DNA from 3 places in the uncultured Acetatifactor sp. genome. Region 3 is predicted to be linked to each of the others. Evidence: a T-box and tRNA genes for the amino acid it is inferred to sense, from the RefSeq annotation. Region 3 holds a T-box; the other regions hold tRNA genes.
The links. The T-box of region 3 lies ahead of leuS (leucine--tRNA ligase). A T-box ahead of a tRNA ligase gene usually reads a tRNA of that ligase, here a tRNA-Leu.
Positions count from the first base shown of each region.

Region 1: it encodes a tRNA-Leu, which carries the amino acid that the T-box ahead of leuS (leucine--tRNA ligase) is inferred to sense. The anticodon was not compared.
Region 2: it encodes a tRNA-Leu, which carries the amino acid that the T-box ahead of leuS (leucine--tRNA ligase) is inferred to sense. The anticodon was not compared.

Region 1 is NZ_CAPDXS010000167.1:4,666-7,942, reverse strand. It holds gene Q2B33_RS20985 (DUF6020 family protein) at 1-1,486, opposite strand, end outside; tRNA gene Q2B33_RS20980 (tRNA-Leu) at 1,576-1,659, opposite strand; gene Q2B33_RS20975 (hypothetical protein) at 1,846-2,394, shown strand; gene Q2B33_RS20970 (M18 family aminopeptidase) at 2,483-3,277, opposite strand, start outside.
Region 2 is NZ_CAPDXS010000167.1:845-4,121, reverse strand. It holds gene Q2B33_RS20965 (DJ-1 family glyoxalase III) at 1-545, opposite strand, end outside; gene Q2B33_RS20960 (CYTH domain-containing protein) at 840-1,334, shown strand; gene Q2B33_RS20955 (Uma2 family endonuclease) at 1,378-1,920, shown strand; tRNA gene Q2B33_RS20950 (tRNA-Leu) at 1,972-2,053, opposite strand; gene Q2B33_RS20945 (MATE family efflux transporter) at 2,229-3,277, opposite strand, start outside.
Region 3 is NZ_CAPDXS010000080.1:11,424-14,700, reverse strand. It holds gene leuS (leucine--tRNA ligase) at 1-1,591, opposite strand, end outside; T-box leader at 1,700-1,965, opposite strand; gene Q2B33_RS14325 (translation factor GTPase family protein) at 2,206-3,277, opposite strand, start outside.

The sequences.
Region 1 (3,277 bases), on a different contig from region 3:
CCAGCCGCCCCTCCGTGCCATATCCCAGGCATTCCGCATACGACCTGTCGTCCGGGAACCAGTACCCTCTCGTCAGCTCCAGGAACGCGTCCAGATATTCGTTGGGATAGCGGATGCCCAGGCGGAACCAGTCCGCCAGCAGCTGTCCCATATGCCCCTCCCAGGCCCCGCCGAACGTGGTCACCGCCACATTCCCCTTCACCCCGTCCGAAATGGGGGGATAATAATTCGCCCAGTATTCATGCGGGACATAATGGTTCAGCGTCTGCCATGTCTCCTCGTCCAGCCCTTCCCCGTGGTAGTATCCCACCCTGGCGAACTGCTGAATGGGCACGCTGAACATTTCCACCTTCGCGATTTCCATCTCTGTGCCGATAGCGGCCCTGATCGCCTTCTCGGTCCCCTTCCCTCCCGCCACCAGCAGGACGCACAGCAGGAGCACCCGCAGCCTCTCCTTTCCCGCCGCCAGGACCCAGCATACGCCGAATGCCGCCACTGCGTAGATACAGTTGTTGCGAAACTGCATCATCAGGCAGCCCTCCGCCACCAGCAGGACGGAAAGCGCAATCCGCCGCTTCCCCCGGCTGAAGAAAAAGCATTCCCCCAGAAGCAGGACGAACAGCAGAAAAAATGTGCCGAACAGCACATCCTTGGTGGCGCAGAGCGCCAGCACGGAATTCAGCGGGAACACGCCGAAGAACAGGATCCCTGCCGCCACTGTCCAGGGTCTGCGCAGGATACGGTACAGGAACGCGCAGGCATATCCCGCCGCCAGCGAATAGACCAGCATCTGGAACAGCGCCATACAGGCCATCCCTGCCTGAAGGTCCCCCAGGAGCCGCCCCAGCCGAAGGAACAGCCAGATTAGCCATGTGTGGGCGATGGGCTGGTAGGGCCAGAACCAGGTGAACCCTTTCGAGGCCTCGTCCAGCTGCCTGTGGAAGTCATAGGACATGATGACCGGATAATAGGCCAGCCACACCGGAACCAGGCATAAAAATACGGCGGCCGCGCTGATGCCGAAGACCTTCCCGGATTTCCATTTTCCCTGCCCCTCCTGCACCGGCCCCCGCAAAGGAATCCTCTCAGCAGCGGAAAACAGCATATTTGTAAACGGGAACACGGCTATTCCCAGACATCCGCCCCGCAGCAGGATCAGGAGCTTTCCCCTCACTCCGGCTCCGGTCATGCCGAAATTCTGAAGCTGGTATCCCATGATCATGGCAACGGAAAACAGGAAGCTGACCATGGCCCCATACCTGACCCTGCGCCACAGCAGCCTTTTGTCCGCCATCTCCCCCAGCTGCCTCTCCGTCCGGCCCAGCAGCCCGAACAGCAGGAGCATCACAGGCGCGCTGAGCACCGAAAAGGACGCATGGATAATCCCCGCTATGCTCCACAGATAGCAGACCCCGTAAGTCCCCGCGAACGCACAGATTCCCCTCCGCCATATCTTTGCACTCTTCCACTGCCTTTTTATGTCCATATCACCCTTACCCTCTTATCCACGGCCATTCTGCCCTCAAAACAAAAATAACGATAAACCCTGCTCTCGCAAGACTTATCGCTATCCAATGCGGAAGATGGGACTTGAACCCACACGACATTGCTGCCACAAGATCCTTAGTCTTGCTCGTCTGCCAGTTCCGACACTTCCGCATATGCACTGCACAAAAAATATATTAACACCATATGCGCAAAAAGTCAATTCCTTTTTTGAATTTTCTTCCACGGCCTGTCTTTCCACTTGTCTTTCTTCTATAGATATGCTAACATACCTAACATATAAAGCAAGTATCGCACGATATATGCCGCCCGCCAGAGGGCGGCGGAATGGAGATCATCATGAAGAAACGGATCGCGTCCCTCCTGCTCATCACATTCTCGGCCCTGCTGCTGGCAGCCTGCGGCTCCTCCGGCTCCATCGTCCTCCCCAAGGAGGGCTATGCCCAGGGCGCGGCAGGCGATACCATGCGCACTTACTTTTTCGACTTCACCCTGAATGAAGCCTATACCTGCAGCAGATATGAGGGCTACATCCCCACCCCGGGCTACGACCTGCTGGCGGCGGAGGTCACCGTCAAGAACACCTTTCAGGAGGGCATCACCATGTTCGACTGGGACTTCGTCGTGCTCTACGCCGACAATGCCGGCGAGGAACAAATCTACGACTATCCCATCACTTCCTACGAAGACCTGGAAATTCCGGAGGCCGCCCGGGAGACCCTTCTGCCCTCAGAGTACGCTCTGGAGAAAGGCGAAAGCCTCACCGGGCTCCTCCTGTTCGAGGTGCCTGCCGGAGACACGGAGTTCACTGTCTCCTACCTGGAATCCTTTGAGGACGACACCACGGGCGACACCTTCTCCGTGGACATCGCTGCCACCCGCAGGTAATGCGGCATCGCCAGAACCGCCCGCTCCACCTCCTGTTCCACCCATCGCTGCCAAGCGCAGGTAACGCGGCATCCCCCGGCCCCGGGCATTATTCTCCAAAGAACGCCTTGAAGGCCTCCACGGCGTACTTCGTGTCCTTCACTCCCGCAGTCTCCACCGCGGAGTGCATGGCCAGCTGGGGCAGGCCGATGTCCACTGTGGACAGGGACACATGGGAGGTGGAGACATTGCCCAATGTCCCGCCGCCGGGGATGTCCGAGCGGTTGGCATAGGCCTGGCAGGGCACCTTGGCCTTCTCGCAGATGCTCCGCATCCTGGCCGCCGACACGCCGTCCGTGGCATACCGCTGGCTTCCGTGGAATTTGATGACGAGCCCCCTGTTCAGGTAAGGCCGGTTGGTGGGATCCGCCTTCTCCGGGTGGTTGGGGTGCACCGCATGGGCATTGTCCGCGGATATCAGGAAGCTGTCCGCTATCAGGCGCAGGACGCCGCCCCTGTCAAGCCCCATGCCCTCCCCGATCCGCCACAGCGTATCCTCCAGGAAGGTGGAATCCGCTCCCTGCTTGGTGCCGCTCCCCACCTCCTCGTTGTCGAATATGGCGCAGACATTTATGTAGTCCACCGGCGCGCTCTCCGCAAACCCCTTGGCGGAGGCGTACACGCACTGCAGATCGTCCAGCCTGGGGGAGAGCAGGAACTCCCCTCCCTCCCCGAATACCCTGCCCCTGTCCCTGACATAAAGGAACAGGTCGTGGCCCAGGATATCCTCCTGCTTCACGCCCACGGCCTTTGCCACGCGCCTCAGCAAGGGGCTGCTCTTTTTCGCGCTGCCGCACTCCCCGTAGAGAGGAAGCATATCCATCTGGGGATTATATTCCACCCC
Region 2 (3,277 bases), on a different contig from region 3:
ATCTCCCGGGCCTTCTCAGGGCCGCAGAAGATGCCTGCGATGGCCAGGGCGAAATCCATGGCCGTCCCCATGCCCCGTGAGGTGACCACATGATCCGAAATCTCCACCGGGCCCTCCGTGACCTGGGCGCCCTCCAGATGGCTCTCAAAGCCGGGGTAACAGCAGGCCCTCCTGCCCTTCAGGATTCCCCTGTGCCCAAAGATGCTGGGGGCGGCGCAGATGGCCGCAATGTATTTCCCCGCGGCATGAAAAGCGTCCACCTGCTCCATGAGCCCCCCGTGGGCCTCCAGGTGCTTCGTGCCCGGCATGCCCCCAGGCAGCACCAGCATGTCATACTCCGAAAAATCCGCCTCCCCGTACATTTTGTCCATCCGGACAGGGATGCCGTGGGAGCCTGTGACCTCCTGCTGCTCCATCACCGACACCGTCTCCACCTCCAGCCCGCACCTGCGGCAGATGTCCACCACTGTCAGCGCCTCGATCTCCTCATAGCCTGTCCCGAAGAAAACCGCTATCTTTTTCATTTCCGTCAACCTCTCTTCCATAAGATTATTTATTTATACTGCTTAACGCTTTCACTTGCCATGAAACCAGACTGCATAACGCTGACTGGTTCAATCGCATGATTACATTAGGCAGCATTCAGCGTTATGCAGTATAAATTATTTATTTTCAGTATACACATTGTTGTCAAATATTTCAATTAGCGCTTTAGAATTTTTCGAAAATGTGTTATGATTAAGTTACAGTTCCGTCGATTTACGGGCAAAATGATTCTCTGCCGCCATAGACGCCAGGCTGTGCCCGATTCGGAAAATGACAGAGAGAAAGGAAAGACTATGGAAATAGAGCGCAAATTCACCATCAAGGAATTGCCCGCCGATCTGGAAAGCTACCCCTTCCGCCATATCGAGCAGGCTTATTTGAATGCGTCGCCCGTGGTGCGGGTCCGCAAGGAGGACGACGAGTACTACCTGACCTACAAGGGAAGCGGCATGATGGCCAGGGAGGAGAGCAATCTGCCCCTGAACAGGGAAGCCTATTACCATCTGCGCGGCAAGGCGGACGGCAAGATCATCTCCAAGAAACGGTACCTGATCCCCCTGCCCAACCCGGGCTTCCGAGGGCGGCCCGGCATCCCCTGTCCGCCTTCGGACTATTCCCTGACCATTGAGCTGGACATCTTCGACCCGCCCTTCGCGCCCCTGGTCATGGCCGAGGTGGAGTTCGGAAGCAGGGAGGCCGCCGAATCCTTCCTGCCCCCGGCCTGGTTCGACGAGGACGTCACCTACCGCCAGGAATACCACAATTCCTATATGGCACTGCAGTCATAGGGCGCAGGCAGCAGTGAATTCTGAAAGGAGAAAGGAGAGCCAGGTGGCATTTGCACACGAAAGGATCTATACGATAGACGATATCTACGCCCTGCCGGAGGGACAGAGGGCAGAACTGATCGACGGCCATCTGTACATGATGGCCCCGCCGAATTTCAGGCACCAGAAATTAGTCATGGAGCTGTCCGCTGTTATCCACCGGTATATAAAAAATCACGGTGGAGACTGTGAAGTCCTCCCTGCTCCATTCGCCGTCTTCCTAAATGAAGATGACCGAAACTATGTCGAACCCGACATTTCAGTGATATGCGATAAAGACAAGCTGAATGACAAAGGATGCAACGGAGCTCCCGATTGGATTATTGAAATCGTATCACCCTCAACCCAGCAGATGGATTACGGCATCAAACTCTTTAAATATCGCACTGCGGGCGTTCGGGAATACTGGATTATAAACCCAACCACACGCATCGTCAATGTATATGACTTTGAGAATGAAAAAGCCACTTGTCAGTACCGTTTTGATGATGAAATTCCCGTTTGCATTTATGGGAATCTCAACATCCATATTTCCAGCCTCTTATAAAAAAGCAAGCCGCCCTGCTCCTTGGCCGGAAGGGCGGCTTTCCTCGTCTCCTGCGGATAACAGGACTTGAACCTGCACGTCGGGGGACACCAGAACCTAAATCTGGCGCGTCTGCCAATTCCGCCATATCCGCATAGCGCTGCCGTAGGCCGAAATCCTGCAGCAACTATATCGATTATACATACTATCCGGGCCTCTTGTCAAGCCGCCGCCTACATCTCATGAGATTTTTTTGCGGCAGTTTTTCCGCCGGATTTTTCGATTGCCCATAAGCCCTGAGAAAGCTGCGCTCTCCCCCATGGCTTTTGCTACTTTGATGCCTCTGGAACATCCTCTCCGGGATGCTTTTCCCCGATATGCCGGATGATCCGTTTATTGATCCGCACCAGGAAAAAGGTGCTCAGGCCTAAGCTCACCAGCTCGGCGATGGGGAAGGCCCACCATATCAGGTTCACGTTGCCGCTTAAGGAGAACAGCCACGCCACCGGCAGCAGCACGCAAAGCTGCCTTGCGATGGAGACGCACATGCTGTACACGCCGTTCCCCAGGGCCTGGAACACGCTGCCCACCACGATACAGTACCCGGCAAAGACAAAGCTCAGGCAGATTGTCCGTAGGGCCGGAATCCCTATCACCAGAAGGTCCGCGGAGGCCGCGTCCGCATCGAACATGCCTATCAGCTGCCCGGGGAACAGCTCCATGGCCGCCAGCCCCGCCAGCATGATGCACACGGCATAGATGATGCTGCTCTTCATGGCCTTCACCACGCGCTCCCGCTTCCCGGCGCCGAAATTGTAGGCGATGATGGGCACCAGGCCATTGTTCAGGCCGAACACGGGCATGAAGATGAAGCTCTGGAGCTTGAAATAGATGCCGAACACCGTCTGGGCCACGCCGTAGGCCTCCAGGATCAGGTTCATGCCATAGGTCATCACAGAGCCGATTGCCTGCATGACGATGGAGGGGATGCCCACCTTATAGATATTCCCGATCAGGCCCATATCGGGCTTAAATCCGCGAAAGGATATGCGCAGCTCCTTATTGTATTTCAGGTTGAACACGATGGCCAGCGCCGCTGCCACTATCTGCCCGATGACCGTCGCCGCCGCTGCCCCTGCCACGCCCATGGCCGGGAAACCAAGCAGACCGAATATCAGAATCGGATCCAGGATCAGGTTCGTGACGGCTCCCGCCCCCTGGGTAATCATGGCATAAATCGTCTTGCCCGTGGACTGGAGCAGCCGCTCGAAAGCCATCTGCATGAAGATGCCGACGCTGGCCGTGCAGCAGATGGTCAGGTAAACCGTCCCATAGTCTTGCACCTCCTGAATGGAGGTCTGGCTGGCGAAAAAAGGCC
Region 3 (3,277 bases):
GCATCCAGTAGTCCAGCGCCTCCTTGCTGGCCAGCGCATTTTCGTTCTTGGGATCCGTGTAGCGCAGGAAGTACCAGGAGGAGCCTGCCCACTGAGGCATGGTGTCCGTCTCCCGCCTGGCAGGGCCGCCGCAGCAGGGACAGGTAGTGTTCACCCAGTCCTCCATGGCCGCCAGCGGGGATTCGCCGTTGTCCGTTGGCTCGTAGGACTCCACCTCGGGCAGCATCAGGGGCAGCTCGCTTTCGTCCAAAGGCACGAAGCCGCATTTCCCGCATTTCACGATGGGAATGGGCTCGCCCCAGTAGCGCTGTCTGGAGAACACCCAGTCACGGAGCTTGAAGTTGGTCTTGCTCTGGCCCAGGCCCTTCTCCTCCAGGAATTCGATGATGCGCTTCTTGGCGTCCGCCACGGACAGGCCGTCCAGGAAATCGGAATTCACCAGCGTCCCGGTCTCCACGTCCGTGTACACTGCCTCCTGGACGCTGACAGGGCTCCCCGCCACCACCTCTACGATCGGCAGGCCGAACTTCTTTGCGAAATCCCAGTCCCTCTCGTCATGGGCGGGCACTGCCATGATGGCTCCTGTACCATAGGTCATCAATACATAGTCGGAAATCCAGATAGGTATCTCCTTGCCGTTGACGGGGTTGGTTGCTGTGAGACCGTCGATTTGTACGCCGGTCTTGTCCTTGGCCAGCTCCGTGCGCTCGAAGTCGGACTTCTTGGCCGCCTGCTCCCTGTAGGCCACAAGGGCATCGTAATTTTTGATTTCATCCTTATACTTCTCAATCAGCGGATGCTCCGGGGACACCACCATATAGGTGGCGCCGAACAGCGTATCCGGCCTGGTGGTGTAGATGCGCAGCTTCTCCTCCTTTCCGGTGAGGGAGAAGTCCACCTCCGCGCCCTGGGACTTGCCGATCCAGTTCTTCTGGGACACTTTGACCCGCTCGATGTAGTCCACTGTGTCCAGACCCTGGATGAGCTTGTCGGCGTACTCCGTGATCTTCAGCATCCACTGGCTCTTGACCTTGCGGACCACCTCCGCGCCGCAGCGCTCGCAGACGCCGTTCACCACCTCTTCGTTGGCCAGGCCCACCTTACAGGAGGTGCACCAGTTGATAGGCATCTCGCTCTTGTAGGCCAGTCCTGCCTTGAAGAGCTTTAAGAAGATCCACTGGGTCCATTTGTAGTAGTTCGGGTCGGTGGTGTTCACCTCCCGCTCCCAGTCGAAGGAATAGCCCAGGGCGTGGAGCTGGCCCTTGAAGCGCTCCACATTGTTCTTGGTCACGATCCTGGGGTGGATGTGATTCTTGATTGCGTAGTTCTCCGTGGGCAGGCCGAAGGCGTCCCAGCCCATGGGGTAGAGCACGTTATAGCCCTGCATCCTGCGCTTCCTGGCCACGATGTCCAGGGCGGTGTAGGGTCTGGGATGGCCTACGTGGAGCCCCTGTCCCGAGGGATAGGGGAATTCCACCAGGGCATAGTATTTGGGTTTCGAGTAATCGTCCGAGGTCTGGAAGGCCTTCTCCTGGTCCCAGACCGCCTGCCATTTCCGTTCCACCTCATGGTGGTTGTAAGGTGTCGCCATAATCTTCTCCTCCTGATTGATCCGCCGCCATAGCGCGTGCCTTTCGCGCAATGTGCGTGCCTTCTCTCCGCAACGCGTACGCATGATAACAAAAAAGCCCTTCCGTCAGCTAGAGACGAAAGGGGGCGTTTCCGTGGTACCACTCTAATTCGTGAATCTCAGCCCGGCCACAGGCCATGACAGCCTCCTGGCAGCGGACCCGAATCCACGCACTTATCTTATCGATAACGGGATAAACCGTCACGCCCTACCCACGCGAAGCGCTTCAGGCGCAAGACTCCGAGGCCAGTTGGGGAAATCTCGCTGCCGCCTCGCACCGCCCGGCGGCTCTCTGCAAGTCCGAAATCCTTAATGCTCCTCTTCTGCGTCGATGTCATTTATTATAGTGCCATTGTAGACTGTTTTCAGGCATCTGTCAAGTTAAAATTCATCAAGAATCCCAATAATTACATTAAATTCAGTCTGTCAGCCTGCCCTGCGCACCGGACAGCCTCCCGCCCGGGCGGCGCAGTCCGGACATCCGAAAAGGCGGAATCCCCGATTTCCGGGAATCCCGCCCTTTTTTCACTCAAATACCGGACTCAGCCTCTTTTCAGGCATTCCGAAGATAAGGCTCAGTCTTCCGCGTTATTCTCCGCAACGCTGGCCGCCCTGGCCGCAATCTCCTTCTCCTGTACATCCGAGGGAGCCTGCTCATAGCGGACGAACTCATAGGCGTATTCGCCCCTGCCGCCGGTCATGGAGCGCAGGTCGGTGCAGTAGCCGAACAGGCAGCTCTGGGGAATCTCCGCCTCGATGACCTGCTTCCCGCCGGCCGTAGGGTTCATGCCCAGCACCCGGCCTCTCCTCTTGTTCAGGTCGCCCATGACGTCGCCCGTGTAGGCATCCGGCACTGTGACCTTCAGGGAAGCGATGGGCTCCAGCAGCACGGGATGGGCCTCCATGAAGCCTTTCTTGAAGGCCTGGATGGTAGCCATCTTGAAGGCCTGCTCGGAGGAGTCTACTGGATGGTAGGATCCGTCGTACAGCACGGCCTTCACGCCCACCACCGGGTATGCCGCCATGGGTCCCTTCACCACGGACTCCTGCAGCCCCTTGTCCACTGCGGGATAGAAGTTCTTCGGCACCGCGCCGCCCACCACTTCCTGGGTGAACTCATAAGCCTGCTCCAGGTTGTCAGAGGGGCCGAAGCGCATCTTGACATGGCCGTACTGGCCGTGGCCGCCGGACTGCTTCTTATATTTATACTCCACATCGGACTGCTTGCGGACGGTCTCCCTGTACGCCACCTTGGGCCTGGACAGCTCCACGTCCACCTTGTACTCGTTCAGCAGACGGCTGACCACGATGTCCAGATGCTGGTCGCCCATGCCGTAGAGCAGGGTCTGGCGGTTCTCCGCGTCGTTGACCATCTTCAGGGTCAGGTCTTCCTGGGTCATCTTCTGCAGGGCCTGGGAAATCTTGTCCACGTCGCCCTTGTTCTTGGGTTTATAGCGCATATAGGTGTAAGGCGTGGACACGTCCAGCTTGCCGTACTTAATCGGGGTGGCCTTGGTGGCAAGGCTGTTGCCTGTCCTGGCATCGCTGAGCTTGGCCAGCGCGCCCAGATCCCCCGCGTGGAGCTCCGGCACCTCCGTGGCCTTGTTGCCCTGCATCACGTAGAGCTTGCCCACCTTCTCCTCCACC